DNA from 4 places in the Bradyrhizobium sp. USDA 4503 genome. Region 1 is predicted to be linked to each of the others. Evidence: predicted binding sites of a transcription regulator. Region 1 holds the regulator's gene; each other region holds the start of a gene.
The links. The regulator LexA, encoded in region 1, represses DNA repair genes until DNA is damaged. The targets are predictions, from matches to a motif close to TGTTCNNNNTGTGTTCNG.
Positions count from the first base shown of each region.

Region 1 (7,656 bases):
TCGCGATCAGCCCGGATATCGACCACGAGCTCGCGCTCAGCCACCTTGCCGGCGAGACCAAGGCGGCCGACCTCCTGACCGCGCGGGAATTCGAGGTGCTGCGCATGCTGCTCGCGGAAAACACCACCGAGGAGATCGCCGAGGCGCTGCACCTCAGTCCCAAGACGGTCGCGAACCTCCATTCCCTGATCAAGGACAAGCTCGGCGTCGGCACCGATATCGAGTTGGTCCGCCTCGCGCTGCGGCAAGGCATCCTGACGCAGCTCGATCTCGGCGAACGCTGAGCCCGCGTCGGCGGCAGCGACCAACCCTTGCGAGCCCGCCTGAGATTGGATAGCCTCTGCTCGCGATGAGCTTCGCAGGCTCATTCGCCCCTCGCGCGACTGGCGAGCTTACGTGGAATTGACCACGGTGAAGCGCGAAGGGTTCCAACGCCGTTCGCCTGGGCAACCCGTTCAGCTGATGATCCAGCGTCTTAGGGAGCCCGGACCATGCCGTCATTCCGCAACGAACTCCATCTCAACGATTCGGAAGTTGCCCTTGCGCTCGAGGGCGAAGAGCGCCGCCAGCAAGACGGCGTCGAGCTGATTCCATCGGAGAACTACACCTACCCCGAGGTGCTCGAGCTGCTGGGATCGGTGTTCACCAACAAGTATTCCGAGGGCTATCCGGGACGCCGCTATTACGGCGGCCAGGAATTTACTGACCAGATAGAGAACCTTGCCCGACAGCGCGCTTGCGCGCTGTTCCGCGCCGAACATGCCAACGTTCAGCCTCTGTCCGGGTCGCCAATGAACCAGGCCGTGTATCTCGGCCTGCTGCAGCCCGGCGATACGATATTGGCGATGGACCTGTCACACGGCGGCCACCTCACTCATGGCGCGCCGGTGTCGCACATGGGGCGGCTCTTCAACTTCGCCCGCTACAAGACGCAGCCGTCAAACGGCGGCGCCATCGATTTCGATGAGCTCCGCTCCATGGCCCGGCACGTCCGCCCGAAGCTGGTGCTGTGCGGCTACAGCTCTTATCCGCGCGATCTGGATTATGCGTCCTTCAAGAGCATCGCCGATGAGGTGGGTGCACTGACCATGGCCGACGTCAGCCATTACGGCGGCCTGATCGCCGGCAATGCCTTGCGCAATCCGCTCGATGCGGGTTTCGACGTGATGACGACGACATCGCACAAGACGCTTCGCGGGCCGCGCGGCGGCATCGTTCTCTGTCGCCGGGAGTTCGCCGGCAAGATCGACGCGTCGGTGTTCCCGGGGCTGCAGGGAGGCCCGCATATGAACGTTGTGGCCGGAACCGCGGTCACGCTGAAGAAGGCATCGACGTCCGATTTTCAGGCCTATGCAAGACTGGTCATGCGCAACGCGAAGGTCCTGGCCGAAGCGTTGATGGAACGCGGCATGTCGTTGATCACCGGCGGAACCGACAATCACATGATGGTCGTGGATACCGTGGCCAGCGTCGGCGTGGACGGCGGCACGGCCGAGAACATCCTCGACGCCGTCGGGATCACCGCAAACAAGCAGATCATTCCCGACGATCCGCGTCCGCCGCTCAAGCCGAGCGGCATTCGCCTCGGGACGCCGGCGGCGACCACGCGCGGCATGGGCGAGCCCGAAATGCGCCTGATCGCCGAACTCATTGCGGAGTCCCTCCGGTCGAAGGGAGATGCAGAGGTCGTCAAGCGACTGAGGTCGAACAGCGTCGAGATGTGCCGCGCCTTCCCCGTTCCGGGGATCGCGCCGTCCTCATAGGCGGCCGAGCCGCGTTCCTGTTCCGCGTCCGTCGCGTCACTCGGCAGGTCGTGAAGGTTCCCAGGGGAAGGACCGGAACGGAAATCGATGCTGTTCGTTGGACCGCATGATCTCGAAAGACGGAGCGTCCCCGCCGTGACCCGGAAAACCTTGCAAGCACGCTCGGAACAGGCGCTCGTCGTCATCATTCTCAGCACCGGTGCGCTGATCGGTTACCTCGGCTTGGCGCTGTCCAGGCTGTGAGAGCTACGTCCGGCGGGCACCAAGCCACCGCGGGCGTCAGGCCGCGGCAAGCATCAAGTCGCTTGGTGCGCTGAAAGCTCGTGCGTGCGTGCCACTGAGTTGCCCGACGCGGCAAGCCAAGCCCCGCAGCAAAAATATAGGGTGAAAAGAGCAAGGCTCGGACAGATCATGTCGCGAGAATACGGATGTTTGACGCACAAGCGACGACGCCCGCCGTCGTCCCGGCGAAGGCCGGGACCCATTACCCCAAATCTCAATTGTTGCGCGACGCTGGGGCCACGATCCCATTCCTGATCAAATGCGGTGGTTATGGGTCCCGGCCTTCGCCGGGACGACGGTGGTGTGCGCGGGAACAGTCTCGCGATGAATGCAACGCCACGTACAATCCACACACCGGTCACTGAAATCGAGGACATTGCCGCCTGCCCGCAATTCTCGTACACGGTTTCACGCAATGACCTCGCAATTCACTCCCAACTCCGTCGACGTGCTGCTGTTCGATATCGGCCGCGTCGTGCTCGACATCAACTTTGACAGGGTGATGGCGCGCTGGGCGCAGCATGCCGGCTGTGTGCCTGCCGAGCTCGCCACGCGCTTTGTCGTCGACGACAGTTTCAAGCATCACGAGATCGGCCGGATCGACGACACGGCGTTCTTCGAAAGGCTGCGCCAAACGCTCGGCATCGACATCACGGACGCCCAGTTCCTCGAAGGCTGGAACGCGATCTTCACCGGCGAGATGCCGGGCATCGCCCCGCTGCTCGCGGCGGCCGCCAAGCGGATGCCGCTCTACGCCTTCTCCAACACCAATCCGGCCCATGTCGCGCATTTCTCGGTCACCCACGCCGAGCTGCTCAGCCATTTCCGCAACGTCTTCCTGTCCTCGAGCATCGGCTTCCGCAAACCCGACGCCGAGGCCTATGATCATGTGGTAAAAGCCATCGGCGTGCCGGCGTCGCAGATCCTGTTTTTCGACGACCTAGCCGCCAATATCGAAGGTGCGCGGGCGCGCGGCCTTCATGCTATCCACGTGACATCGACGGATGACGTGGCAAGGGCTTTGACCGCACTTGGTATTGAAACTTAGGAATTGAGGAGCTCTGAGCGTGGCCCTGATGCCGGTTGCCGATGCCCTGTCCGCCGTCCTCGCCGGCGCCGAACCGCTGCCGGAGGAGATGGTCGCGCTCGATGCCGCCTACCACCGCACGCTTGCGCACGACCTCGCGGCGCTCCGCACCCAGCCGCCGCAGCCGATGTCGGCGATGGACGGCTATGCAGTGCGCGCCGCCGATGCGGCCGATCTAAAGGCCCGGCTCAAGGTGATCGGCGAAGTCGCCGCCGGACGGCCGTTCGAGCGGACGGTCGGCGCCGGCGAGGCGGTGCGGATCTTCACCGGCGGCGTGATCCCCAATGGCGCCGACGCTGTGATCATCCAGGAAGACACCGCCGTCGACGGCGACCACATCACGATCTCGGAGGCCGCCAGCGTCGGGCGGCACATCCGCCCGGCTGGGGTCGACTTCCGTGAGGGCGAGGTGCTGCTCGCCGGCGGCAGCCGCCTGTCCGACCGCGCGCTGTCGCTGGCGGCCGCCATGAACTATCCGGAACTTGCGGTGCGCCGCCGCCCGAAGGTCGCGGTGCTGGCGACCGGCGACGAGCTGGTGATGCCGGGCTCGCAGCCCGGCCCCGGCCAGATCGTCTATTCCAACGGCTACGCGCTGCGGGCGCTGGCGCGCGCCGAGGGCGCCGAGACCGTCGACCTCGGCGTTGCCGCCGACACGGTGGAGGCGACCACGGCCGGTATCCGCCGGGCACGCGAGGCCGGCGCCGATGTCCTCATCACGACAGGCGGCGCCTCGGTCGGCGACCACGATCTCGTCAAGCGGTCGCTGGAAGCCGAGGGGGTCGAGATGGCGTTCTGGCGGATTGCGATGCGGCCCGGCAAGCCGATGATGCATGGCCGGCTCGGCGCGATGCGGGTGATCGGCCTGCCGGGCAATCCGGTGTCGTCCTATGTCTGCGCCTTCCTGTTCCTGGTGCCGTTGATTCGGGCGCTGAGCGGCCGGAAAGTGATTCATCATCGCCGCGCGAGCGCCCTGCTCGGCCGCGACCTCGCCGCCAACGACCAGCGCGAGGACTATCTGCGTGCACGGCTCGAAGCGCGCGAGGACGGCACGCTGATCGCAACGCCGGTGACGCAGCAGGACTCGTCGCTGCTCGGGAATCTCGCTGCGGCACGGGCACTTCTCGTGCGCCCGCCGTTCGCGGCGGCGGCCGTCGAAGGCAGCGAATGCGAGATCCTGACACTGCCCGAATAGGGTTTTCGCGCCCCGCCGATTGTGCGTTGCCCGACACGTTCACCGGAAATTAAGTGGTTGCGGAACACATATCGAACATATAGTGTCCGTTCATGATTTGTTTCGAGTACTGGTGTCTACATTCGGGAAGCTGCATGGAAGCAGGTGCATTGAGCACATGCTCCTGAGGTCAGGCCCGGCCTGCAGGCCCCACCAGAAGAGTCTCGGAATCGAACGACGCTATCAACCGGGGGAATACTCGAGATGCTCACGCGCAAACAGTACGAACTACTGCGTTTCATCAATGAACGTCTGAAAGAGGCCGGCGTACCGCCCTCCTTCGACGAGATGAAGGATGCGCTCGACCTGCGCTCGAAGTCCGGTATCCACCGCCTGATCACTGCGCTGGAGGAGCGCGGCTTCATCCGCCGCCTGCCGAACCGCGCCCGCGCCATCGAGGTCATCAAGCTGCCCGAACTCTCGGCCGGCGGCGGCAACGGTCGCCGCGGCTTCACGCCCAGCGTCATCGAAGGCACCCTCGGCCGGCGCGCCAGCACGCCGCCGATTGCCGAGGACGACGGCAACCGTCCGGTCGCGGTCCCCGTGATGGGCCGGATCGCCGCCGGTACGCCGATCGAGGCGCTGCAGACCCGCAGCCACACCATTAGCGTGCCGCCCGACATGCTCGGTGCCGGCGAGCACTATGCGCTCGAGGTGCGCGGCGACTCGATGGTCGATGCCGGCATCCTCGACGGCGACATGGCGCTGATCCAGCGCAACGACGTCGCCAATACCGGCGACATCGTGGTGGCGCTGATCGACGAGGAGGAAGCCACCCTGAAGCGCTTCCGCCGCCGCGGCGCATCGATCGCGCTCGAGCCGGCCAACACCGCCTATGAAGTGCGCATCCTGCCGCCGAACCGGGTCCGCATCCAGGGCAAGCTGATCGGCCTTTATCGCAAATACTGAACTGCAAATACTTGCGGCGGCCGGGAACGAGCAACACGTCGGATCGTTCCTTGCATGATAGCGTAGCGTACGGCCTGCCCGATGCGCTCCGATACCTCTCGCGCAGCGTCGCGTGTTTGTGATCGGAGCGATCTCGGACCAGTCGTACAATCGCCCAGAAACGAGCAGACGCTCGTTCGCTATCGTCCACTCTGGTAGAGGCCCTAATGCCTCAAGGAGAGGCACGGGTCGCTACCTCGAAATGAGGAGCCATCCGATGTGTGACTATAGTCTGCACGCCGTGGCATCGCGCCCCGCCATTGTCGGAGAGACGCTGATCACGACGACGTTCCGCGGCACGTCGACCCGCGGCTTTGCTTCGGAGAACGATCCCACTGTCGCGGTCTGCATGCTGCCGGGCACCGAGCTCGCTTTCGCCGAGAACGTTCGCTACGACAGCCGCTGGATCTGGACCAAGACGCTGAACTATCGCGTCGGCGTGTTCAACGAAGTCGAGCCCGACGTGCCTGATCGGCATCATGACGCGGTCGAATTCCCCGACGGCAGCCATGTGCTGGTGACCCAGCTGGTCGAGGGACAGCGCGTCAGCGTGCTGCAATTGCCGGCGCTGCATCCGCCGGTCGAGCAGAAGCCGAAGGTTGTGGAGCGGCGGCCCTCCGCATTCGCAACCCTGTTTTTGGGTTGAGCGCATCGTCGCCGCGGAATGAGCTGTTCGGCGGCGGATGACCTAAGCAATTTCGGGCGACCCCGGACTCCCGCTTCCGGGGCGCAGAAGGAGATTTGCGTCGGCCGGCACCTTGGCGCATCATCGGGCACGGAGGACGTGCGCGGTGGTCGATAAGGTCACATGGCAAAAGGCTGGACGCGTCACGGAACCGGGCCGCTACATGTTCCGGTTCGGTTGGCTGACGGTAACGGCCGACGACCTGAAAGTCTGGGAGCAATTTCCCGAGGCTTCCTTCACCCTCGTCAAGAAGCCCGACGCCGGCCCCGACTCCGACGAATACCATCTCGGCCTGTTCGAGTTGCCGAGCAGCCCCTCGCCGGACCACGGCTAATCCTCGCTAATCATCGCCCTGCAGATCGGTCTCGGCCGGCGTCGCATCCACCGCAGGCCGCGGCGCGGCGGCGGGCGCGCGCAGCGTCGTTTCGCTCTCGCCGTCGCCGGGAACCGCCGGCGACCACGGCCGGTCGATCCCGCCGGGCTTGACCGCATCGACGGCGTAGCCGTCCCTGATCCTTCGCAGCACCAGCGCGCCGTGGCGGCGCAGCCGCTCGGCATCGATCACCGATGCCGCGCAGCCCTGCGGCGCCGGCCGCGCCGTCACGATCAGGGCTGCGCGCTCGCAGTCGTCCGCCAGCGCCTCCGGCCGGGTCGCCAGCGCGACGAAGACGCCGCCGGGTCCCTGGGTCACGCAGCCGCCGGCATCGCACGAGACGCCCTCGCCGAGCGACGCATCGGTGGCGGTGCGCGCGTCGGCGTCCGCCGCCAGCCACTCCTTGACCAAAAATGCATCCTTGGCGCTGTGCATCAGATGCAGCCACCCGTCACCGCCACGCACCGCGACGTTGCGGCCGTCGCCGGAGATCAGCACGTCCGGCTGCGGCACTTTGAGCGCCCAGACCGAGGCCACCAGCAACAGCGCCGCGCCTGACCAGCGCAGCGGCGTGCGCAGCAGCCCGAGCAGGATGATGCCGGCGCTCGCTGCGATCAGCGGCCCGATGCCGAACGCCGCCATGCGGCCGACCGCGCCCGGGAGTGCGGCGACCCATTGCGTCACCAGGATCATCCAGTCGATGCCAAGACCCATGATCGCCCAGAACACGCCGTCGAAGCCGAACGGCATGGCGACGAGCCCCAGCAGGCCGGCCGGCATCACGACCGCCGACACGACAGGCATCGCCGCAAGGTTGGCGAGCAGCCCGTAGGGCGTCACGCGGTGGAAATGGAACGCGGCATAGGGCGTCGTCGCCAGCCCCGCCACCAGCGAGGCCAGCATCAGCATCGTGAGCTCGCGGCCGCCCCACAGCGCAACCCGCGCAGTTGCCGAATGGTCGGGCGACGCCAGCAGGTTCGGCAGCCCGATCTGCACCAGCGCCACCAGCCCGAGCGTTGCCGCAAACGACATCTGGAAACTGGGATGCACCAGCGCCTCCGGCGCGATCGCGAGCACGATCAGCGCCGCCACCGCCAGGGTCCGGAAGGTGATCGCGCGGCGGTCGACGATCACGGCGAGCAGCACCACGGCGGTCATGAAGAACGACCGCTGCGTCGCGACCTCGGCGCCCGACAGCAACAGATAGAACGCCGCGGCGACCAGCGCGGCCGCCGCCGCCCATTTCTTGATCGGATGCCCCGCCGTCAGCGCCGGAAACAGCGCGAG
Region 1 is NZ_JBSRXS010000001.1:1,599,434-1,607,089, forward strand. It holds gene ACVMIH_RS07680 (response regulator) at 1-284, shown strand, start outside; ZMP/ZTP riboswitch at 370-455, shown strand; gene ACVMIH_RS07685 (serine hydroxymethyltransferase) at 492-1,763, shown strand; gene ACVMIH_RS07690 (hypothetical protein) at 1,851-2,006, shown strand; gene ACVMIH_RS07695 (HAD family hydrolase) at 2,461-3,093, shown strand; gene ACVMIH_RS07700 (molybdopterin molybdotransferase MoeA) at 3,113-4,324, shown strand; gene lexA (transcriptional repressor LexA) at 4,568-5,272, shown strand; gene ACVMIH_RS07710 (hypothetical protein) at 5,529-5,957, shown strand; gene ACVMIH_RS07715 (hypothetical protein) at 6,103-6,330, shown strand; gene ACVMIH_RS07720 (ComEC/Rec2 family competence protein) at 6,337-7,656, opposite strand, start outside.

Region 2 (7,656 bases), 1.2 Mb from region 1:
GGCGACGATCCCGCGGCGATTGCCTCCGGTCCCTCGCTGCCGGACAGCAGCACGAAAGCCGCTGCGCTGGAGATCGTTGGCCGCTTTGCAATCGACCTGCCGGAAGCGGCGCGGCTTGTGCTCGAACAAGCGGACGAGACACCCAAGCCCGGCGAGATCGATGCTGATGTCCGCATCCTTGCCGCTCCATTCCATGCGCTTGACGCTGCGGCCAGCGCCGCCCGGGACGAAGGCCTGACGCCGATCATCCTTGGAGACGCGATCGAGGGCGAGGCACGGGAACTCGGAACCGTGATGGCCGGCATCGCCCGGTCGGTCGCGAGACATGCGCAGCCGGGCCCTGCCCCCGCGGTGCTGCTGTCCGGAGGCGAGACGACGGTGACGATCGGGCGCGGGCCGGCGGGACACGGCGGCCGCAACACCGAATTCCTGCTGGGGCTTGCCGTCGCCCTGTCCGGCGCATCCGATATCTGGGCCGTCGCGGGCGACAGCGATGGAATTGATGGAACGGAAGATGCGGCTGGCGCTTTGATCGGTCCGGATACGCTGCGGCGCGCCGCCGCGAATCTGCTTGACGCACGGGCGCATCTGGCTGCCCATAACAGCTATACGTTCTTCGACCTCCTTGGAGACCTCGTGCGCACCGGGCCGACGCTTACGAACGTCAATGATATCCGTGCCGTGCTGATCGCAGCCGGCCAGCCACCGACGAGGTGATTCATGCGTCGTCATCGACGAGCCAAGATCGTTGCAACCGTTGGTCCAGCAAGCAGTTCCCCCGAGATGCTCGAGGCACTGCTGCTGGCGGGCGTCGATACGTTCCGCCTGAACTTCAGTCACGGAACACAGAGCGATCACGCACGCATTCACGCGGCGATCCGAAAGCTGGAACAGGACGTCGGCCGGCCGATCGGCATCCTGATGGACCTCCAGGGCCCGAAGATCCGCGTCGGCACCTTGCGCGATGGAAAGATCGCCGCAATGGCCGGAGAGACCATTCGGTTCGTCTTGTCCGGATCGGAAGGCGACCGAACCGCAATTCCCCTCCCGCATCGGGAGATCTTTGCCGCCGTTGCCCCCGGCCATGACCTTCTGATCGACGACGGCAGGGTCCGCGTTCGCGTTACCGGGCTCGGTGACGATTTCATCGAAGCCAAGGTGATCGTCGGCGGCACGATCTCGAATCACAAGGGCGTCAATCTGCCGGGTACGGTCCTCGATCTTTCACCGCTGACCGCGAAGGATCGCCTCGATCTGGAGTTCGGCCTGAAACTTGGCGTGGATTGGGTTGCGCTGTCGTTCGTGCAGAAGCCCTCGGATATCATCGAGGCGAGAGGCCTCGTCGGGGACCGCGCTGGCCTGATGGCCAAGATCGAGAAGCCGGCAGCGCTCGAACGGATCGACGATATCATCCAGCTGTGCGACGCCATCATGGTTGCGCGGGGAGATCTCGGCGTCGAAATCCCGCATGAGGACGTGCCGGGGCGCCAGAAGGAGCTGGTGCGGGCCTGCCGTCTCGCGGTGAAGCCCGTGATCGTCGCCACGCAAATGCTGGACTCGATGGTCGCGGCCCCGACGCCGACACGTGCGGAAGTCTCCGATGTTGCGACCGCCATCTATGATGGCGCAGACGCCGTGATGCTGTCGGCGGAGTCCGCGACAGGCCGATATCCGCGCGAGGCGGTCGAGATGATGGACCGCATTATCCGCAGCACCGAACAACACAAGATGTACCGCTCGATCGTCGAGGCGACCCAGCCCGGCGAAGAGCAAACGCCACCGCATGCCGTGGCAACGGCGGCGGCCGATCTCGCCTCCGTGGTTCACGCCGCAGCCATTGTGGCCTATACGTCGAGCGGCACCACGGCCGCACGCGTCGCGCGGAAGCGGCCGAGCCGCCCGATCCTCGCCATCACCCCAAGCCGCGAAGTGTCCCGCCGCCTGTGCCTGCTTTGGGGGGCTCACAGCGTGCTTTCCGACGACGTTCAGAGCTATGAGGAGATGGTCGAGCGCGCAACAACATTCGCGCATGCAGAGCAGTTTGCATCGAGTCGCGATCTGCTGGTCGTGGTCGCCGGCATTCCCTTTGGACAAGCGGGAACAACCAACAATCTACGGGTCGTATCGCTGCCCTGAGAGAACCGTCGGCCCGAGCGATTGCATCATCAGCGCACCGCGCGGCGAGGTGAACGCGACGGTCGCGCGCATCCCGATCGCCTAGGTCAGCATCGAGATGATCGACTGAAGCTGATCGGATGCCGACGTCACGAGCCCGTCGAACGATGTCTGGCCGTGAGCTGCGGCTCGCAGAATGCATTCCGCAACAGCGGCCTTGAGACCGAACACGGATTGATCCGCCGGTACGCTTGCCATGACCGCATCCAACGCATCGCGCATCGTCTGGATCAGTTCGGCGCTGTGCTTCATGGCTGTCCCTCCGCGGGCTCAAAATAAGCCGGCCGTACAGGGTCGCCACTCACAAGCGCGCGATTCCAAATTGCCTTTTCTTAATGCAGTGACAGATACGTGAACCGGCGAACGCTAGAGCTCTCTCTCGGCAAGCTTGCGAAACGCGTCGGGCACCGAATGAACCGCCTCCAGCGCCGCTGAACCATATCCGATCGCCTCCCAGCCAAAGCGATCGCGGATCTTGTCGATCGCACGGTCCGCCGCCCAGCGGGCCATCCCTGTCGGACTTCCAGGCCGAAGCGCTTCGTCCTCCAGTCCGAGTGGAAGCTCCAGTGCAAGATCCCAATGCTCCTCGAGATGCGAAATCGAGATCGCCAGCAGCGAGATGATCTTCTCGCCGGGATGGTCGGCAAGAGCAGCGCGCACCAGATTCTCGGCGAACCGCGCCAGGACGATGGTCGTGCACACCGGCGCATCGAGCGTCATCGAGCGCGTCACCGACTTCAGGTCGGCGAAGCGGACGCGCACCGTCACGGTTCGTCCAGGCCGTGACTTCGCCCGAAGCCGCGTGGCGACGCGGTCGGCGAGATGAAGCAGCGTAGGCCGGATGACTTGCTCGATCGCAGGCTTTCGGCCAAGTGCAGATTGTGCTCCTGCCGATCGCGCGCGCCGGTGTGGCTTGAGCTGTCGCGGATCGCGATTCCAGGCCAGCGCGGCGAGTTTCTCGCCCGCTGCCGGACCGAGCAAGTGCGTCAGCGACCGTTCCGACAATTTGGCGAGCTGACCGATCGTCGCGACGCCGATCGCGTCCAACCGGGTCCTGGTGACCGGCCCTACTCCCCACATCAACTCAACCGGCAATTCGTGAAGGAAGCTCAGCTCGGCGTCGGGATCGACGACGACGAGTCCGTCGGGCTTCGCGACCTGCGAGGCGATCTTCGCCAGATGCTTGGTGCGGGCGACGCCGACCGAGATCGGAAGGCCGAGCTCGCTGCGTACGCGCCACCGGATCGACGCGGCTATTTCGGCAGGCGTTCCGAACAGGTGAGTGCAGCCGGCAACGTCCGCAAACGCCTCGTCGATCGAAATTCGCTCGACCAGCGGCGTGAAGTCGCCGATCACCTTGATGGCCGCGTCACCCAGCCGCTGGTAATCGCTGAAATGGCCGCCGACGAAAACCAGTTGCGGGCACAGTTGGCGCGCTTCCCGCCCCGACATGCCGCCATGCACTCCGAAGGCCTTGGCCTCATAGGACGCCGCCAGCACAACCCCGCCCCCGACGGCGATCGGCTTGCCGCGCAGCGACGGCTCGAGCAGCTGCTCGACCGATGCGTAAAATGCATCCAGGTCCGCATGAAGGATGGTGGCTGCGGCTGCCATCTCGACCCGCTCATCCCTGACCCGACCGAAGCCGCCCGTCTCCGGACGTGGAAACTAGCAATAGAACAAAATAGGAACATTTTGGAATCGAGTCAATCCAGCACGCGTCGTCACGGCCGCTGGCGCAGCGAACGAGCCAGCTTCGTCAACGCGCGCTGCCACTGCGCGCGCCGCGCGAGGGAGTCTGCCGGCTCTCCTTCAGCCGGCCTCGCCCATCGCCCCCGATCTCGGCAGCGGGAGATCGAAGTGGGAGTTGCTGCGAGGCATCGACGCAAGGCACATCGGCGGATCGTTCGAGAGCATGACGGCGGCCTCTGCGATGCACGACCGCACGCAGCTTTGCGCGTATTGCCGCACCGGCTCACTCATCAGCCGGCTGACTTTGCCGCGCAGGGCTTTTCGGGTAGATATTTTGCAATGACCGACCAATCCCATCAGGTGGACTTCCAAGCTGCGGCCCACCTTTACAAATGGCCTTCTCTCAACAACTCGAGGCGAGAGGATCGCGCGCCCTATATGGTCGTCAATGGAACGCTCGACCAATGCATTCGGGATTTCATGGGCAAGCCCGAGAAGACGCGACATCTTTACGAGATCCGGACCAAGTCGCAGCCTCCCCTCGTTCCCGACGTGCTGTCACCCGAGCATGTGATCGAGCTTTCCAGGCTTCGCGAGTTTCTCTGAGGCGCGCAACGAACGCGATCCCGACGCGTGTCGTTTGCGGGCCGACTTATCCATCTGTCGTAGGTCTGGTGCCGGATTGTTTGCCCCTTGGCGAGCCGGTACACTTGCTTGACTCCCTGACTGACCGACGTCCGTGCCGGCATGATTGATCCGCTTCGACCCCGCTGAGGCTCGCACGTCGCCTGCACGGGAGCGGAACGGCGGCACGGCCGGTTGAGGAGCATCGCGAGGCGCCGCATGAGGTTCAATCTGGCGATCTTGAGTGTGCTGGCCGCAAGGCCCGGCCAGCGGATCGCGATCGACGAGGTAAGCCGCGAGGTCAAGCGCATGATCGCGGCCGGCGATGAAGCCACGCAGTCGAAGCGGCCGTCCGAGCTTGGCGACGCCGACGTCTTCCAATCGGGATGGGCATCGATCAACGACGCGGGCCTGCAGATCACCGATTCGGGACTCTCGCTGTGGCGCTCGCTTGAAACCGCCCGAATCGAACAAGGACCCGATCGACAGGAAGCGGAGCGATTGGACGCCGCTACGGCCGACACGCGCCATTACGTTGCGGATACTGCGATCGACCGCCCCGACGACGTTGATCTCGAGCTCCCCGGTATGACGCGCGAGGACCACGACGACCGCCAGCCATCCGGCGCGGGCCGTTCGGCTACCGCTCCCGGCATCCCCTCGGCGCACTCTCCGGTCGTCGCTGCGCCTGCACTCGGCGCCTTTCAAGAGGCGAACCGCGTGGTGGCTGCGCGGCTGTCCGGTCTGGTCAGCTTCCTCGGCACGATCAAGCCGAAATTCGCCGCCGCGCGGCAACGGCGATCCGCGGAGGATGTCGGGGATCGTCGTGCCGATCGTCGAGGCGGATTGACGGGGCTGGCGGTGGCGTGCCTCAGCCTGATCTCGGTCGTCGCTTGCGTTGCCGCCGCGATTGCACTTGGTCAGCTCTCTTCGCTGAAGTCGGACATTGCCGCGTTGCGGCGGGAGATCGCGCCGCTGAGGGAACGCCTCACCAGACTCGAACAGGTCGAAGTCGCAAGACGCGATGCCGCCCAGCAGCAAGATGCGCAAGACAGGGCCGAGGCGGAAAAGAAGCTGGCTGACGGCGCAGGCGAACAGGCCGCGCTCAGCCTCTCGCGTGAAGAGATTCAGTTGATCAGGGAGTACATCAAGGCAGCGCCTTCGGCCGGCGCAGCAGTCGCGCCGATCAACGTCGGCGATCCCGTCACCGGCGGAATGATTCCGCTGCCGTCGTCGTTGACGGAAAAAGTGCCGCGGCTTCTCGGTGCGAGATTCGCCACCCGCAACGGCGCCATCGTCATCAGCACACGAAACAGCCGCCGCATCGATGTCGTGCTGATGCCGAACTAGATCGTGGCGAGGTCAAGTCGCAGGGGCGAGCTGCCAAAATATCGAAAACAACCCCATGCAAAGGAGCCGGCGGACCCGGCAACTCGACGCGTCGGGCAAAATTTGGTATTATTATACCCCTAAGAAATCGTGCAGAGGCTCGTGAACCGCTGTCAACCTACGGCTGATTGTTCGGCGGCCGCTCGATGAACTTCCGGCTACCGTTGAGAAGCTCGAGGTTGTTGGCGATGACGGGGTTGCCCGGATCGAGCGAATACGCCTTCTCGAACTTCCGCCGCGCGCCGTTCAGATTGCCGCGCAGCATGAGGGAATAGCCCTGATCGTTGAGGATCTGGACGGTCTCGCCGCCAAGCCGGATCGCCTGCGCATAGGCCTGATCGGCAAGATCGAAGCGGCGCAACTTGTCATAGCTCGCCGCGAGGCCGACCCAGGCCGTCACGTCCTTCGGCGCCTTCTCGACAGCTTCCTTGAAATAGCGCTGCGAGATTCCGTAATTGCCGCGGTTGTAGTGCTCGAGCCCCATCCGCACCGGTTCGTCGGAGGGATAGTATTTGACGTCGGTCGGCTCCTGCACGGGGTCGCCGCCTGGCGGATCCACGGGGGCGACGATCGCAGCCTCCCGCGTCGTGTAGTCACAGGCCCCAAGGCCGGTCGCCAAGCCGCAACAGATCAACGCCGGTGCGAGGCGATGCAATCCTCGCCCCGTCCCCCAAGTCCAGCGCATCCCCTGCACCATTCGAAGATCCATCGCAAAACTACCTACGAAAACAGACGGCACGACCGAAATACCGAGGTCCGCCGAAACCTAACGTCGCATTTCCCTTCCGAATCCCTGCCCCGGCACTTGTCCGACGCTGCAAGGATATTACCTGCCGCCTCCGCCGACCCCGACGGCCACCGATCCTCCGGTCCCTGCGCCCAATCCGGTCGTGTTGACGTTCTGAATCGTGGTGACAGGCGGCGGCTGGCCCATCGCCTTGGTCGGATCACCCATGTCGGGAAGCTGATCCAGCGGGCGTTGCTGAGTGCCATAGCGCGTTATCGCAGTGCCCGTGCGCCGCGCGTCGTAGGCGATCCTGCGATCGCCGACATAGGCCGGCCATGGATGGATCGTGTGGGTGACGGCGTTGACCTCCTTGGCGTTGCCGGCGCTCATCGTGATGGTGTCGGACCGCTGCACGTAGCGGTCCATCTCGTCATGACCATAAACGCCGTAGCAGCCGCCGAGCAGGAAGGGCGCGAGCAGAGCGAGGTATCTGACGGTCATCTCTCGCCTCCCCTAGTTCAAGGTCTTCACGACCGGCTGGTTCGCACCGACGGCCGGTGGCGGAGCCGGAACAACAGCGTTTGGCGCGATGATGTGACCATAGGGTCCCTTCACGTCGCCGCCGGAATTCACGTAGTCGTCGTAACGCTTGCGGACTTCCATCTGGCCATTGAGGAAGAAGTCGACGTCATTGGCCGGCAGGCGGGAATCGAGGGGCGATGCCAGTTGCTGGCCGGGCGCTGCCGGCGCGACGAGGCGCGGCGTCACGATGATGACGAGATCGGTTTCCTGCTGCTGGTACGACTTGCTGCTGAACAGGGATCCGAGCACCGGCACCGAGCCGATCCAGGGCAATTGCGAGACGTCCTGCCGGTTGCGGGTCTGCAAGAGGCCGGCGATGGCAAAGCTCTGGCCGTCGCGCAACTCGACCGTGGTGCGTGCGTCACGGCGGCTCAGCGCCGGGATGGTCGTTCCGGCGATGCTCACCGCGTTGGTAAAATCGAGCTCGCTGACCGAGGGCTCGACGCGAAGGTTGATCACTCCGCGCG
Region 2 is NZ_JBSRXS010000001.1:407,768-415,423, reverse strand. It holds gene ACVMIH_RS01900 (glycerate kinase type-2 family protein) at 1-717, shown strand, start outside; gene pyk (pyruvate kinase) at 721-2,136, shown strand; gene ACVMIH_RS01890 (hypothetical protein) at 2,218-2,427, opposite strand; gene dinB (DNA polymerase IV) at 2,542-3,789, opposite strand; gene ACVMIH_RS01880 (hypothetical protein) at 3,988-4,374, opposite strand; gene ACVMIH_RS01875 (hypothetical protein) at 4,801-5,841, shown strand; gene ACVMIH_RS01870 (tetratricopeptide repeat protein) at 5,999-6,535, opposite strand; gene ACVMIH_RS01865 (hypothetical protein) at 6,707-7,108, opposite strand; gene ACVMIH_RS01860 (type II and III secretion system protein family protein) at 7,121-7,656, opposite strand, start outside.
Region 2: the regulator LexA is predicted to act here: its motif matches at 3,851-3,868, upstream of dinB (DNA polymerase IV).

Region 3 (7,656 bases), 2.5 Mb from region 1:
GACGGCGCGGAAGGCGATGTCGGCGAGCCAGAACGCGAGCGGCGGCCCCATGTCGGTGCCGACCTGATATTCGCGGCCGAAGGCGAGGATGGTGGCGAGGTTGCCGGGCGGACTGCCGTAGAAGATGGCCGGCAGGAACAGCCAGATCGCGGCCTGCGCCAGCACCACGATCCAGACCACGAGGCGCGGCCGGGCGCGGATCAGTTCGACAACCAGGGAGGTAAACCGCATGAAACGCCTGAAATGCCCCAGCCACCCGTATCAAGCGGCGCCATCTGATCCCGAGGTTTTTTGATAAACGGCGGCGGCGATGGAGGCAACCGGGCTGGATGTGTCCACGGTGCAAAGTCAAACATCGCTGTCATGCCCCGCGAAGGCGGTCATCCAGTACGCCGCGGCGGCCAGGCTTGAGCACGACGGTCTCTGGAATACTGGATCGCCCGGTCCCGTCTTCGCCAAGGCTTCGACGAGGCCAGGGCCCCCTGGCGCGCCGAAGCTTTAGCGGAGGCGGCGAGCCGGGCGATGACACCGAGAGTGCGGCGCCGCCGCGCTTTACGCCGCTTCGGATGCCGCGGCTTCGCTTTCGGCGTCCACCGTGAACAGGTCGGGCTCCGCCGGGACCGGGAAATGCTTCAGCCGCGCCGCGACGACGGGAGCGAAGAAGCTACGGTGATGGCTGCTGGGGCCGAGCCGGTCGAGCGCCTCGAGGTGCTCGGGGACGGCATAGCCCTTGTGCTGCTCGAAGCCGTAGCCGGGGCAATCCAGCGCCAGCGCGCACATCAGGCGGTCGCGCGTCACCTTGGCGATGATCGAGGCCGCCGCGATCGAGGCCACCATGCCGTCGCCGCCGATCACGGCGTCGCAGTCGCAGGGCGTGGCGAGCTTGTCGCGGCCGTCGACGAAGACATGCTTCGGCATTTCCGGCAGCGCATGCACCGCGCGCGCCAGCGCCCACAGCGAGGCGCGCAGGATGTTGTCGCGGTCGATCCGCGCCCGTGACGCCACCGCGACCGAGAACGCTGCTGTCGCGCAGATTTCCTCGAACAGTTCCTCGCGGCGCTCGACGGTCAGCCGCTTCGAATCATCGAGGCCCTTGGGTATCCGATTTGGGTCCAGCACCACGGCGGCGGCGACCACCGGGCCCGCCAGCGGCCCGCGCCCGGCCTCGTCGCAGCCGGCGACCGGCCAGACGCCTCGCTTGATCAGCGCGCGCTCGCGCCGAAAGCTCGGCCGCGTCACCACGATGACGCGCTTGTCCGGCTTGGCCGGCTCGGCCGGCTTCTTCTTCGACGCGGTCTTTGACCTGCGATTGGACTTGTCCCGAATCATGCGGGGATCGTGATCAAGCCCGGCCCGCGGCGCAACCGGGAACCTGGCGCCCTTCCCCGTTATTCAATCCGCCACCCTAATCGGGATCGGCGCTCTAATCGGGGATTGACACCCGGCGGTCGTCGCGAACCTCAAAGCCCGGCGCGCGCACCACTTCCCAGGCGTGGCCGTCGGGATCGCCGAAATAACCGCAATAGCCGCCATAGCTGGTCGGCTGCGCGGGTTTCAGCAGCCTGGCGCCTTTCGACAGCGCGAACGCCATCACACGATCGACCTCGGCGGCGTCGTTGCAGTTCCAAGCGATCGCGACGCCGCGGAACGCTGAAGGCCGTGGCTGATCCGGCAGCCCGGCATCGGCAGCGAGCAGATGCCACGGGAACAGGCCGAGCACGGTGCCGCCGGTCTCGAAGAAGGCGACCTCCTCGCCGGTCGCGCGCATCTTCCTGGAGAAGCCGAGCGATTCATAAAAGCCGATGCTGGCGCGCATGTCACTGACGCCCAGCGTGAGGACGGTGAAGCGTGCGGTCGGGGCGTTACTCATGTTTACCTTTCCCGTCGTTGCGAGCGAAGCGACGCAATCCATTGTTCCACATATTCGGATGCATGGATTGCTTCGTCGCTTCGCTCCTCGCAATGACGATCATCACTTTGCTGGCACCTAAAACAAGCTCAGCTGCTGCCCGCTGCGCTTCGGCTTGGCGAAGTGATCGGTGGTCAGCTTGGTCCGCCGCTTGTTGAGGCCGAGCTTTTCGCAGGCGATCTCGAAGCGGCGGCCGATCATCCAGGCCATCGGGCCGGTGCCCTTCATCCGCGTGCCCCATTGCGAGTCGTAGTCGCGGCCACCGCGCATGTCGCGGATCAGCGTGAAGACGTGACGGTAGCGATCGGGATAGTTGGCCATCAGCCATTCGCGGAACAGATCGCGCACCTCGAGCGGCAGCCGCAGCAGCACATAGCTCGCCTCCCTGGCGCCGGCATGTGCGGCGGCATCGAGGATGCGCTCGATCTCGGAATCGTTCAGCGCCGGGATCACGGGTGCGACCATCACCGTGGTCGGGATGCCGGCATCCGTGAGCCGCTTGATCGCCTCGAGCCGCTTCGGCGGGGTCGAGGCGCGCGGCTCCATGGTGCGGGCGAGTTTCGGGTCGAGCGTCGTCACCGAGAGCGCGACCTTGGCGAGATTGCGCTTGGCCATACGTACCAGGATGTCGATGTCGCGGGTGACCAGCGCCGACTTGGTGACGATGCCGACCGGATGGCCGGCGCGCTCCAGCACCTCGAGGATGCCGCGCATGATCTTCCGGTCGCGCTCGATCGGCTGATAGGGATCGGTGTTGGTGCCGATCGCGATCATCCGCGCCTCGTAGTCCGGTGCCGCCAGCTCCTTCTCGAGCAGCGCGGGTGCGTCCGGCTTGGCGAACAGCTTCGATTCGAAGTCCAGCCCCGGCGACAGGCCGAGATAGGCGTGGGTCGGCCGCGCGAAGCAATAGACGCAGCCGTGCTCACAGCCGCGATACGGATTGATCGAGCGGTCGAAGCCGATGTCGGGCGAGTCGTTGCGGGTGATCACCTTGCGCGAGGTGTCGAGCGCCACGCTGGTCGCAAATGGCGGCAGGTCCTCGAGGCTCTGCCAGCCGTCGTCGAAGGCAACGCGCGCCTCGGCCTCGTAGCGGCCGCTGGCGTTGGACTGCGCGCCGCGGCCGCGCCGCCGCTCGCGCTCGATCGCGACCGCAAGCTCGGGAAAAGGGGAAGGTGCACCCGCCGGGTTATCGGAGGGCGCCGTTACCGGCGGGTGCTTGAGGGCATGAGAGGATGCTCGGCTCATGCTTTGAAGCTAACACAGCACGAGAACAAATCAAGAACATGAACGGAGAAATTCCACAAAACCTTGCTACAAAATTCTGCAGGCGAACAGGCTGCTTTGAATATGACAAGGTGATAACACGGCCGGAGTTTCTCCACCGTTTGAGCCATCGAAGCCTCAAAATCATGCTGAGCGTGATCATTCCAACCGACGGCGTCGAGCGCACCGCGGTCGTAACATTGGCGGCGCTGGTGCCGGGCGCGGCCGCGGGCGTCATCCGCGAAGTGCTGCTGGTCGACCGCAGCCACAGCGATGTGATGGAGCGCGTCGCCGACGTCGCCGGCTGCCGCTTCCTGCGCTTCGAGGGCACGCGCGCCGCCGCGCTTGCGGCAGGCGCGCGGCAGGCGCGGTCGCCCTGGCTGATGTTCCTGCATCCGGGCGCCGTGCTCGATGCCGGCTGGATCGAGGAAACCCCCCAGTTCATCCAGATGGTGGCGGCCAGCGGCAAGGACCGCGCCGGCATCTTCCGCTACGCCCGCGCACCCTACACCGACCCGGGCCTGCGCGACGGCCTCAAATTCGTTGCCCGGATGATCACCGGGCCCTCGGCCGAACAGGGCCTTTTGATCGCGCGCGAGCATTACGAGCGGATCGGCGGCTACCGGCCCGATGCCCGCCGCTCCGAGGCGCGCCTGCTGCGCCGGCTCGGCCGTTCCTCCCGCACCATGCTGCGGAGCCGGATCATGGTGGCCTGAACAAAGCGCTTGCGGATTATTTGATTCCGTCAAATAATATGCTTGATGAAATCAAACTTCCATGACACCACGCTCGAGAGCCAGGTCGCCGCGGTCCGCGGCTTCAGCCGGTTCTATACCCGCAAGCTCGGCATCATCGAGCCGAAGCTGTTGCACTCACCATTCACGCTGCAGGAAGCGCGGATCATCTACGAGCTCGCGCACCGCGAAAATTGCACCGCAACCGATCTGGTGCGCGATCTCGAACTCGATGCCGGCTTCGTCAGCCGCACGCTGGCGGCGCTGCAAAGGCGCCAGATCGTGACGCGGAAGCCATCGAAGGCCGACAAGCGCGTCAACGAGGTGGCCCTCACCGCCAAGGGCCGCACTGCTGCCGCCGATCTCGACTGCCGCTCGCGCAGCGAGGTCGGGACGCTATTGAAGCAGATGGACGGCGACCGTCGCGCCGCGGTGGTGCGCGCCATGGGCACGATCGAGCAATCGCTGGAGCCGCCGGCCGAGAAACCGGTCGGCTTCCTGCTGCGCAGCCATCGCGTCGGCGACATGGGTTGGGTCGTCTCGCGGCAGGGACAAGCCTACGCGGAGGAGTATGGCTGGGACATTAGCTACGAGGCGTTGGTGGCCGAGATCTGCGCGCAGTTTCTGCGATCGTTCGATCCGGCGCGCGAGCATTGCTGGATCGCGGAGGTCGACGGCGAGCCGGTCGGCTCGGTCTTCCTGGTCGACGGCGGCGACGGGGTCGCCAAGCTGCGCCTGCTGCTGGTGGAAGAAAAGGCGCGCGGGCTCGGCGTCGGCCGCGCACTGGTCGAGCAATGCATCCGCGCCGCGCGCGAGAAGGGTTACAAGAAGATGACGCTGTGGACCCAGAGCATCCTGGTCGCCGCGCGCGGCATCTACGCCCGTGCCGGCTTCGAGCGGGTCAAGGAAGAAAAGCACCACAGCTTTGGCGTCGACCTAGTCGGCGAGACCTGGGAGCTGGAGTTGTAGGGCTCTTTACCCTCCGGCGTCATTCCGGGGCGATGCGCAGCATCGAACCCGGCATCTCGCGCCACAATCTCTGGATTCCGGGTTCGCGCTTCGCACGCCCCGGAATGAGGGAGGCTAAGCGCTCGCGCCTTTCGCCTTCGGGCGGCGCAGATGTTCATCCAGCCGCGGCATGATCTCGACGAAATTGCAGGGGCGCGTGCGGTAGTCGAGTTGCGCCGCCAAAATGCCGTCCCAGCCGTCGCGGCAGGCGCCGGGCGAGCCGGGCAGGCAGAAGATGAAGGTCGCGCCCGCAACGCCAGCGGTGGCGCGGCTCTGGACAGTCGACGCCCCGATCTTGGCGTGGCTCAGCATGTGGAAGGCGATCGAAAAGCCGTCCATCCGCTTCTCGAACAATGGCTCGACCGCCTCCGGCGTCACGTCGCGGCCGGTGAAGCCGGTGCCGCCGGTGGTGATGACGGCATCGACAGCGGGATCGGCGATCCAGCGCCGGATCACGGCTCTGATCGCCTCGACATCGTCGGTGACGATCTCGCGCGCCGCGAGCTTGTGGCCGGCCGCGGTGAGACGGTCGGCCAGCGTGGTGCCCGACTTGTCATCCGCCAGCGAGCGGGTGTCGGAAATCGTCAGTACTGCGATATTGAGCGGGATGAATGATTTGGATTCGTCGAGTGAGGACATTTGCACCTCTTTCCATCCCGCTGACGACATCCTGAGGTGCTCGCCTCGCGGTGCACTTGCATCACTGGGCGAGCACCTCAGGATGGGCCACGGGCTCCGTCATCCTTCGGGGCTCGCTAACAGGCGAACATATCCCGAGTGAGCGCGTTCGCGCTCATCCGGGGATGACGCTACCGGCACACGGCTACAAGCTACCGCCGAACGTGTTGCAGGCCTGCACGGTGCCCTGCTGGTAGCCCCTCATGAACCACTCCTTGCGCTGCGCGGCGGAGCCGTGGGTGAAGGAATCAGGCACCACCCTGCCCGTCGCCTGCCGCTGCAGCGTGTCGTCGCCGATCGCGTTCGCGGTGGTCAGCGCGGCGTCGATGTCGCCGGCCTCGAGGAAGCCCGGCCGCTTCTTCTCCTCGCGGTTGACCCAGACGCCGGAAAGGCAATCGGCCTGCAGCTCGACCTTGACCTGCAGCGCGTTGGCCTCGGCCTTGCTGCCGGCCTGCTGCTGCAGCCGATTCACGCGCGGAATGATGCCGAGCAGGTTCTGGATGTGATGGCCGGCCTCATGCGCGATGATATAGGCCGCGGTGAACTTGCAGGCGTTGCCCGAGCAGCCGCGGAAGCGCGTCTCGACCTCGCGGAAGAAGCCGGTGTCGAGGAAGATGGTCTTGTCCGGCGGGCAGTAGAACGGTCCCATCGCCGACTGCGCCATGCCGCAGCGGCCGCCATTCGTGGCATTGCGGAACAGCACGATCTTCGGACCGGTGTAGGTCTGCCCGCTGGCCTTGAAGATCTCGCTCCAGCGATCGTCGATCTCACCAAGGATGCCGGCGATCATGCTGCCCATCTCGTCGGTCGGGGCGCCGCGCTTGGCCTGGCCGCCTGACGACTGCCGGTCGGTCTGGTAGGTCGGCGCCTGGCCGCCGCCGGTGAGAATCTCGGCGCCGCCGATCAGGATGCGCGGGTCGATGCCGAAGGCATAGCCGAGCAAGCCGAGCACGATGATGGTGCCGATGCCGAGCCCGCCACCACCCATCGGAACGCCGAAGCCGCCACCGCCCCCTCCGCCCATCCCGCCTTCATCGCGACGATCTTCGATGTCGTCGCTGCGGCGGAAATCATCATAGCGCATGGTGGTTTCCCTTCATTCCAGTCGGCGACCCGACGCGGGACACTCCAACTTAAAATTTCCATTCTGTTAATCAATATCCTGCCCGGCAATAATTGCCTAGTCCGGAAGAGGCGCATCCCTTGCGGTGCAAACGGTTGCCAATGAGCGCAAATTTACCGCGCGAATCGTGCCGGTTTGATGATCCGCAAATTTTTTCGCCGAACGCGCTGATGTTGCAGCACAACGCCGGTGGCATCGCGACGTGCCGCGCAAAAGATGCTGCAATCTTTTGCATGAAGATTTCCAATTAAGTCGATTTTTACTTTGCCGGGTCAATGTGACGTCAGTCGGTTGTTTAGTCCCGCGTCGCCGACAGCGTCGCCTGAGTCAGAGTTCTTGAGTCATGGTAGTGTCGCGTCGCGGGGCGTCTGCAAGGGCGCCCCGCACTAAATTTGAGAGTGCCCCATCGAGCCACATCGTCATTGGCGATTGCGTGGCCGAATTGTCGAAGCTTCAGGCCGGCTCGGTCGACCTGGTCTTCGCGGATCCTCCCTACAATCTGCAGCTCAAGGGCGACCTCAAGCGCCCCGATGAGTCGCATGTCGATGCCGTCAACGACGACTGGGACAAGTTCTCGTCGTTCGCTGCCTACGACGATTTCACCCGCGCCTGGCTGCTGGCCTGCCGCCGCGTGATGAAGCCGTCGGCAACGCTGTGGGTGATCGGCTCCTATCACAACATCTTCCGCGTCGGCGCGATCATGCAGGACCTCGGCTTCTGGCTCCTGAACGATATCGTGTGGCGCAAGTCCAATCCGATGCCGAATTTCCGCGGCCGCCGCTTCACCAATGCGCACGAGACCATGATCTGGGCCGCGCGCGACGAGAAGGCCAAGGGCTACACCTTCAATTACGAAGCGCTGAAGGCGTCCAATGAGGACGTGCAGGCACGCTCCGACTGGCTGATCCCGCTGTGCACCGGCGAGGAGCGCCTCAAGGACG
Region 3 is NZ_JBSRXS010000001.1:4,066,859-4,074,514, forward strand. It holds gene ACVMIH_RS19755 (glycosyltransferase family 39 protein) at 1-231, opposite strand, end outside; gene ACVMIH_RS19760 (ribonuclease HII) at 553-1,329, opposite strand; gene ACVMIH_RS19765 (VOC family protein) at 1,424-1,870, opposite strand; gene ACVMIH_RS19770 (PA0069 family radical SAM protein) at 1,988-3,154, opposite strand; gene ACVMIH_RS19775 (glycosyl transferase) at 3,319-3,888, shown strand; gene ACVMIH_RS19780 (bifunctional helix-turn-helix transcriptional regulator/GNAT family N-acetyltransferase) at 3,934-4,875, shown strand; gene moaB (molybdenum cofactor biosynthesis protein B) at 4,990-5,553, opposite strand; gene ypfJ (KPN_02809 family neutral zinc metallopeptidase) at 5,738-6,676, opposite strand; gene ACVMIH_RS19795 (hypothetical protein) at 6,747-6,950, opposite strand; gene ACVMIH_RS19800 (site-specific DNA-methyltransferase) at 7,059-7,656, shown strand, end outside.
Region 3: the regulator LexA is predicted to act here: its motif matches at 3,176-3,193, upstream of ACVMIH_RS19770 (PA0069 family radical SAM protein).

Region 4 (7,656 bases), 1.2 Mb from region 1:
GTGAGGCGGCCTCAGCGTTCGTTCCAACGCGCTGGGGCCGTTTCTTCAGGACACCTGATGCCGGCGCACTTCTCCGGCCGCCATGTTGAGAATTGGGATGTGATCGGCGGCCAGCTGTCGCTGAATGAGGCTAACAGCCCATCCCTCCGGGATTGCATCCAGCACTCGGTCAACGGCTTCTTCGCGCGAGGTCGCGGCGAGCCAGATTTGGACCTCGCCGTCATCGGTCGTCACTCGGACTAGATGAACCTCGGTCGCCTGTTGCATGAGCAATAAAAGCGGCATCGAGGGAATCGTTTCAAAAATCTTCGCTTAAGTTAAGCTTGGAACCGCAATTAGGGCGCTATCGCTGACATGCCTACTTTAATGCGGACACGAAGACCGTGGCGCAAGCTCTCTGTATGTTCAGGCTCAGTCACCACGACGGCGTCGAGTACGGCTTCATGGCGTTGGCGGCGATATCGTTCGTAGCGCTCATCGTAGGCATAGGCGCCCTGTTTATGTGATGAGCCTGTCATCTCATGGATGATCCAACCGCCTTGGCCTCAGCGTGTACCGCCTCGCTGGGGCCGTTCTTTGGGCCAAGAAAAATCCCGGCTCGCGCCGGGCTTCATAGTTCAAGCTGACCTGCGAGATAGCGCCGCTTCTCGACTGCCGCGATCTCGAGAGCCTTTCAGCACCTCATTCACGCGACCCGGATTCACGTCATATGTCGCAGCGATTCGACGGGAAGGGCCTGTAATGAAAGAGGCGGCCAAGTGAGGCGGCCTCTTTCTCACATGAATATTGCAATCGCAGCGATAGCAATGGGGTACAGCCCCAGCACCACAATGCTCGCTCTAAAAAGTAGGTCACTGGTCATGACGCAACCTCTGCGTGAGATTGGAATCTAACTCGGGATGACCACCAAAACAAAGTGCAGTTTGTGCCACGCTAGGAAATTAATCGTGCGCTAGATGAGAATAGGCCGTCAACTGAGGTGGCCCTCTACTCTCCCAGCTCTCTGCGGATTCGGTCGCGGTGCTGAACGTGCAAAACCTGGCATGAGTAGAAGTTATCCAGAAGCTTCTTCGCTTCCGCTAGATCGTGCCCGTGATTGGCAAGGTGCTCGATCAGTCCCTCTTGCTCGGCAATGTGTCGTTCGCCTTGGGCAATATGCCGCTCGGCTTGCTCCAGATGGCGAAGCTGCATCTCGCGGTGCGCTATTGTGGAATGGTTCGGCATGGCCGCGCTCCCTTCCTATGCAGGCGGGAGCGCTGTTGGTCTCTCAGCCACCGACGCCTACGGGCAAAGCCTTGGCCGGTGATTATGCTATCGTATCACGTTCCGTTGCCCCCGGTTCGTTCTCTCAAGATTAAATTCCCTGATCTCGGTCAAAGGCGGGACGGGGGTAGAACATCTGGTGGGGTGCCTCGGTAGTCCTACTGAGAACATCGGCCAAGCTACGGTTTCCGTTCGCTTAATCCGAACAAGGACACCCCAAAAATCAAACTAGGATACGGGGACTTAAATACGGACAGTACCGATCTGTTCGAAAGAACATATTGCGAACGCAGAACAAACGTGGTACGAGGTTCCAATCAGCAACGTATTCCACCCGATCTCGTCGCCCGTTTTCCCGCTAGCGAATCCCCGCCATAAGGAGCACATCCCAAATGTCCGCCACCGCACTGCGTATCGTCGAAGGATCCTCCATGGACAAGTCCAAGGCCCTCTCAGCCGCGCTCTCCCAGATCGAGCGCCAGTTCGGCAAGGGCTCGGTGATGAAGCTCGGCAAGAACGACCGTTCGATGGATGTCGAGACGGTGTCGTCGGGGTCGCTCGGGCTCGATATCGCGCTCGGCGTCGGCGGCCTGCCGAAGGGGCGCATCGTCGAAATCTACGGGCCGGAATCGTCGGGCAAGACCACGCTGGCGCTGCACACGGTGGCGGAAGGCCAGAAGAAGGGCGGCATCTGCGCCTTCATCGACGCTGAACACGCGCTCGATCCGGTCTATGCGCGCAAGCTCGGCGTCAACATCGACGAGCTCTTGATCTCGCAGCCGGACACCGGCGAGCAGGCACTCGAGATCGCCGACACGCTGGTGCGCTCCGGCGCGGTCGACGTGCTGGTGATCGATTCGGTCGCGGCTCTGGTGCCGAAGGCCGAGCTCGAGGGCGAGATGGGCGATGCGCTGCCGGGTCTGCAGGCCCGCCTGATGAGCCAGGCGCTGCGCAAGCTCACCGCCTCGATCAACAAGTCGAACACGATGGTGATCTTCATCAACCAGATCCGTATGAAGATCGGTGTGATGTACGGCTCGCCGGAGACCACCACCGGCGGCAACGCGCTGAAGTTTTATGCCTCGGTTCGTCTCGACATCCGCCGCATCGGCGCTATCAAGGAGCGCGACGAAGTCGTCGGCAACACCACCCGCGTCAAGGTGGTGAAGAACAAGCTGGCGCCGCCCTTCAAGCAGGTCGAGTTCGACATCATGTATGGCGAGGGCGTTTCCAAGATGGGCGAGATCCTCGACCTCGGCGTCAAGGCCGGCATCGTCGAGAAGTCCGGCGCCTGGTTCTCCTATGACAGCCAGCGGCTCGGCCAGGGTCGCGAGAATTCCAAGGCGTTCCTGAAGTCGAATCCCGACATCACCGCCAAGATCGAAGCCGCGATCCGGCAGAACTCCGGCCTGATCTCCGAGCAGATCCTCGCCGGCACGCCCGAACGCGACGCCGAGGGCGAGGAGCCGACGGAGGAGTAAGTCTCAATCATTTCGCTGCAAGCGGGCGCTGAGGACGTTGAGTTGCCGACGTCTTCGGCGCCCGTTTGGTTTTGTGTGTCTTTTGTAAAGCAGTTGATCCTCAGCTTGCGGTGCTGATGCCATCGCGCGTAGCCGGAGAGCATCGTGACAAGTCTGATCCTGGCGACAAGTGAACTCGCGAGCTATCGCCTGAGGCAGGCGGGAAGGGCGGACATCGTCGTCGGGTTGAGGCCGCGCTTCGTTTGGGGGAAAATGCCCTCGTCGGATGACCTCACGACCCTGCTGGAACCGCGTTCCGCAAAGCATGTCGATTTCGACACGCACTGGCTCGACTTCGCCAGTTCAAGATGGACCGGCTCGATCGGTCGGGACATTGGGCTTGTCGAGTTGTGCGAGCGTTGCGATAGCGTCGAGCTATGGGCTGATCCCCAGCCGAATGACCAGTTGGTGCTGGCCTGGTTGCTCGACGTGCTCCGCCCGCACCGCCACATCGTAGCGAAGCTCAAGCTGGTCCAGACCGATGTCGAGATCGGCAGGTACCGAGGCGAGAGCTTGGCGAAATGGCGATTGCCTGCACTTGCGGTGACCGATGATCGGCTGGAATTGGCCGGTCGCGCCTGGAATGCCTATCGCGCTCCGACGCCCGAGCCCTGTTTCGACCTTCTCATGCAGGATCTGTCGGCCATCCCGCAGCTCCGCGCGGCGCTGATTGCGTTGCTGGAGGAGCTACCCGGGCAAGACACCGGCCTCGGCGCGTCCGAACTGCGGATGCTGGATCTCGTCGCCGACGGCGAGACAAGCCCACAGGTCCTTTCAAACGAGCTGAACCGGGAACGCGGCGTGTTCGATTTTCAGGAAGCGGAGCTGATCCTGGACCGGCTCGCCTATTCTCCATCACCGGTCCTGACCGGATTCCCCGCGGAGATCGAAGCGCCCGACGATCTGAAGGCCCGAAACAACCGACTCCTGCACAGTCGGCTGTCGCTCACCGATTTCGGCCAGGAAGTGTCGGATCGCGAGCTCGACTTCAGCCAGTACAACACGATCCATCGCTGGTGGGGCGGCACCGAACTGACCAATGAGCGGCTGTGGCGCTGGGACGCCGAGAGCCGCACTCTCGTCGCTCCGTAAGGCTTGTTCGAGCGACGCCAGCACGCGACGTTCTGATCTCTACGCCAGCGCCTTTTCCCGGCTCGCGATCAGCGCCCGCAAATCCTCGGTCACCGCGACCGATTGATGCGTCTTCTGGTCGGTCGCGACCCAGATGATCTCGCCGGTGGCGCGCAGGTCATCGGAGCCTTTGGCGAAGATCGCGAGCGCAAGATTGATCGAGGAGCGGCCGATCTTGGCGACCCGGACGCAGACCTCGATGTCCTCGTCGAACCGGATCGGAGCCTTGTACTCGACGACCGATTTCACGGTGTGGAAGTCGATGCCGGTCCGCGCCACCTCGCCGAGATAGTCGTAGCCGAGCGCGCGGAAATATTCGGTGATGGCGGTGTCGAAATAGGTGAGGTAGTGGGCGTTGAACACCACGGCCTGCGCGTCGACTTCCGAATAGCGGACGCGGAACGGGAAATGGAACCAGAATTCCTCGCGCATGTTTCCTCCTGCCGCGGGCGGGCCAGTCCGTCATTCCGGGGCGCGACGAAGTCGCGAATCCGGAATCCGGAAGTCGTGGATCGAGATTCCGGGTTCTCGCTTCGCGAGCCCCGGAATGACACCGAGTGAATCACGCGTCAGAGACGCAGCACGACGTAGCTGCAACAATGGTGCGCTTTACTCAGCCGCCTGCGCGTAATCCTCGACCGGCGGGCACGAGCACACCAGGTTGCGGTCGCCGTAGACGTTGTCGACGCGGCCGACCGGGCTCCAGTATTTGTCGGACCGTGACACGCCGTCCGGGAAGCAGCCTTCGGCGCGGGTGTAGGCCCGGTTCCAGGCATCGTCGGCGATGTCGTGCACGGTGTGCGGCGCGTGGCGCAGCGGCGAGGCCTCGACCTTCCAGCGGCCCTTCTCGATCTCCGCGATCTCGCCCCGGATCGCGATCATGGCGTCGCAGAACCGGTCGATCTCGAACTTCGATTCCGATTCCGTCGGTTCGATCATCAGCGTGCCCGCCACCGGGAAGCTCATGGTCGGCGCGTGGAAGCCGTAGTCGATCAGGCGTTTCGCGATGTCGTCGACGGTGACGCCGCTGGTCGTCTTGAGCGGCCGCGGATCGACGATGCACTCATGCGCAACGCGGCCGCGCTCGTTGCGGTACAGCACCGGGAAGTGCGGCTGCAGCTGTGCGGCGATGTAGTTGGCATTGAGGATCGCGATCTCGGTCGCCCGCGTCAGGCCTTCGCCGCCCATCATCAGGATGTAGATGTAGGAGATGGTCAGGATCGACGCCGAGCCGAACGGCGCGGCCGACACCGGGCCGATCGCGTGCGCCGTCGTGCCGTCAGTTGTGGGATGGCCCGGCAGATAGGGCGCAAGATGCGCCTTCACGCCGATCGGGCCCATGCCCGGGCCGCCGCCGCCATGCGGAATGCAGAAGGTCTTGTGCAGGTTGAGATGGCTGACATCGGCGCCGTAATCGCCGGGCCGCGACAGTCCGACCTGCGCGTTCATGTTGGCGCCGTCGAGATAGACCTGGCCGCCATGGGCATGCACGATGTCGCAGATCTCGCGGATATGCTCCTCGAACACGCCGTGGGTCGACGGATAGGTGATCATGACCGCGGCAAGGTTGGCGGAGTGCTTCTCCGCCTTGGCGCGAAGATCATTGACGTCGACGTCGCCGCGCGCATCGCACGCGACGACCACGACCTCCATGCCGACCATCGCAGCCGAGGCCGGATTGGTGCCGTGCGCGGAGGAGGGGATCAGGCACACCTTGCGGTGCGGCTCGCCGCGCGCGAGGTGATAGCCGCGGATCGCCAGCAGCCCGGCATATTCGCCCTGCGCGCCGGAATTCGGCTGCAGCGAGACTGCGTCATAGCCGGTGATGTCGCACAGCCATTGCTCCAGCCGCTTGAACAGCGCGTGATAGCCCTTGGCCTGATCCGCCGGCGCGAACGGATGCAGATTGCCGAACGCCGGCCAGGTCAGCGGGATCATTTCGGTGGTGGCGTTGAGCTTCATCGTGCAGGAGCCGAGCGGGATCATCGCGCGGTCGAGCGCGAGGTCACGATCGCTGAGCTTGCGCATGTAGCGCAGCAGCTCGGTCTCGGAACGATGCGTATTGAACACCGGATGGCTGAGGAAGGCGCTGGTGCGCCGCAGCTCCTTCGGCAGCGCCTCGTGCGCGCCGGCCTCGATCTCGGCATAGCTGAGCTTGCCGCCGAACACGCGCCACACCGCCTCGACCGTCTCCGGCGTCGAGGTCTCGTCGAGCGCGATGCCGAGCGTGGTCGCGCCGACGCGAAGGTTGATCTGTTCCGCCTGCGCGCGGGTGACGAGCTCGATCTGCTTGCTACCTGCCTCGACGGTCACGGTATCGAAGAACGCTTCGCTGGTCGGCGCAAAGCCGAGCTTGCGCAGGCCGGCCGCAAGCACGGTGGCGCGACGATGCACGCTGCGTGCGATATGGGTCAGGCCCTCGGGACCGTGATAGACCGCATACATCGAGGCGATCACGGCGAGCAGCACCTGCGCGGTGCAGATGTTCGAGGTCGCCTTCTCGCGGCGGATATGCTGCTCGCGGGTCTGCAGCGCGAGGCGATAGGCGGGCTGGCCACGCGAATCCACCGAGAGGCCGACGATGCGGCCGGGCAGCGAGCGCTTCAGCGTGTCGCGCACCGCCATATAGGCGGCGTGTGGTCCGCCATACCCCATCGGCACGCCGAACCGCTGCGCCGAACCGATCGCGATGTCGGCGCCGAGCTCGCCGGGCGAGGCGAGCAGCGTCAGCGACAGCAGGTCCGCCGCGACGATCGCAAGCGCGCCCTTGGCGCGCAGCGACGCGATGGCAGGCTTGAGGTCGCGTACTGCGCCCGACGTTCCCGGATATTGCAGCAGCGCGCCGAGCACATCGGCGTTGTCGAGCTCGGTCAGGGGATCGCCGACCACCAGCGCCCAGCCCAGCGGCGCGGCGCGCGTGCGCATCACCGCCAGCGTCTGCGGATGCACCTCCTTGTCGACGAAGAACACCTTTGCCTTGACCTGCGAGTGGCGCTCGGCGAGCGCCATCGCTTCCGCCGCGGCGGTCGCCTCGTCGAGCAGCGAGGCGTTGGCGACGTCGAGCCCGGTGAGATCGCAGATCATGGTCTGGAAATTGAACAGGGCCTCGAGCCGGCCCTGGCTGATCTCCGGCTGGTACGGCGTATAGGCGGTGTACCAGGCCGGGTTCTCCAGAATGTTGCGCTGGATCACCGCGGGCAGGATGGTGCCCGAATAGCCCTGGCCGATCAGCGAGGTGAACACCTGGTTCTGCGCGGCGAGCTCGCTCATATGCGCGAGCGCCTCGGTCTCGCTCAGCGCCCGGCCGAGATCGAGCGGCGCCTTCTGCCGGATCGACGCCGGCAGCGTCTCGTTCATCAGCGCCTGCAGGCTCGCGGCGCCGACCGTCTCCAGCATCGCGTTGACGTCGCGCGGCGACGGTCCGATGTGGCGGCGGACGAAATCGGTGGCGGCTTCGTTGATCGGCTTGAAGGGCGCGTTCATGACGTGATCCTCGGGGTGATCCTTTAGGCGGTGTGCGCGGCGTAGGCGGCCTCGTCCATCAGGCCGCCGAGCTCGCCCTTGTCGGCAATCTTCAGCTTGAAGAACCAGGCCTTGCCGCCGGCGTCGGAATTGACCAGCGCGGGCTCGGCGGCGAGCGCGTCGTTGACCTCGACCACCTCGCCGGAGATCGGCGCGTAAACGTCGGAGGCGGCCTTGACGGATTCGACGACAGCGGCGGCCTCGGCCTTCTTCAGGCTGC
Region 4 is NZ_JBSRXS010000001.1:2,835,693-2,843,348, reverse strand. It holds gene ACVMIH_RS13935 (hypothetical protein) at 46-285, opposite strand; gene ACVMIH_RS13930 (hypothetical protein) at 988-1,224, opposite strand; gene recA (recombinase RecA) at 1,656-2,744, shown strand; gene ACVMIH_RS13920 (hypothetical protein) at 2,889-3,875, shown strand; gene ACVMIH_RS13915 (acyl-CoA thioesterase) at 3,915-4,346, opposite strand; gene gcvP (aminomethyl-transferring glycine dehydrogenase) at 4,524-7,397, opposite strand; gene gcvH (glycine cleavage system protein GcvH) at 7,421-7,656, opposite strand, start outside.
Region 4: the regulator LexA is predicted to act here: its motif matches at 1,536-1,553, upstream of recA (recombinase RecA).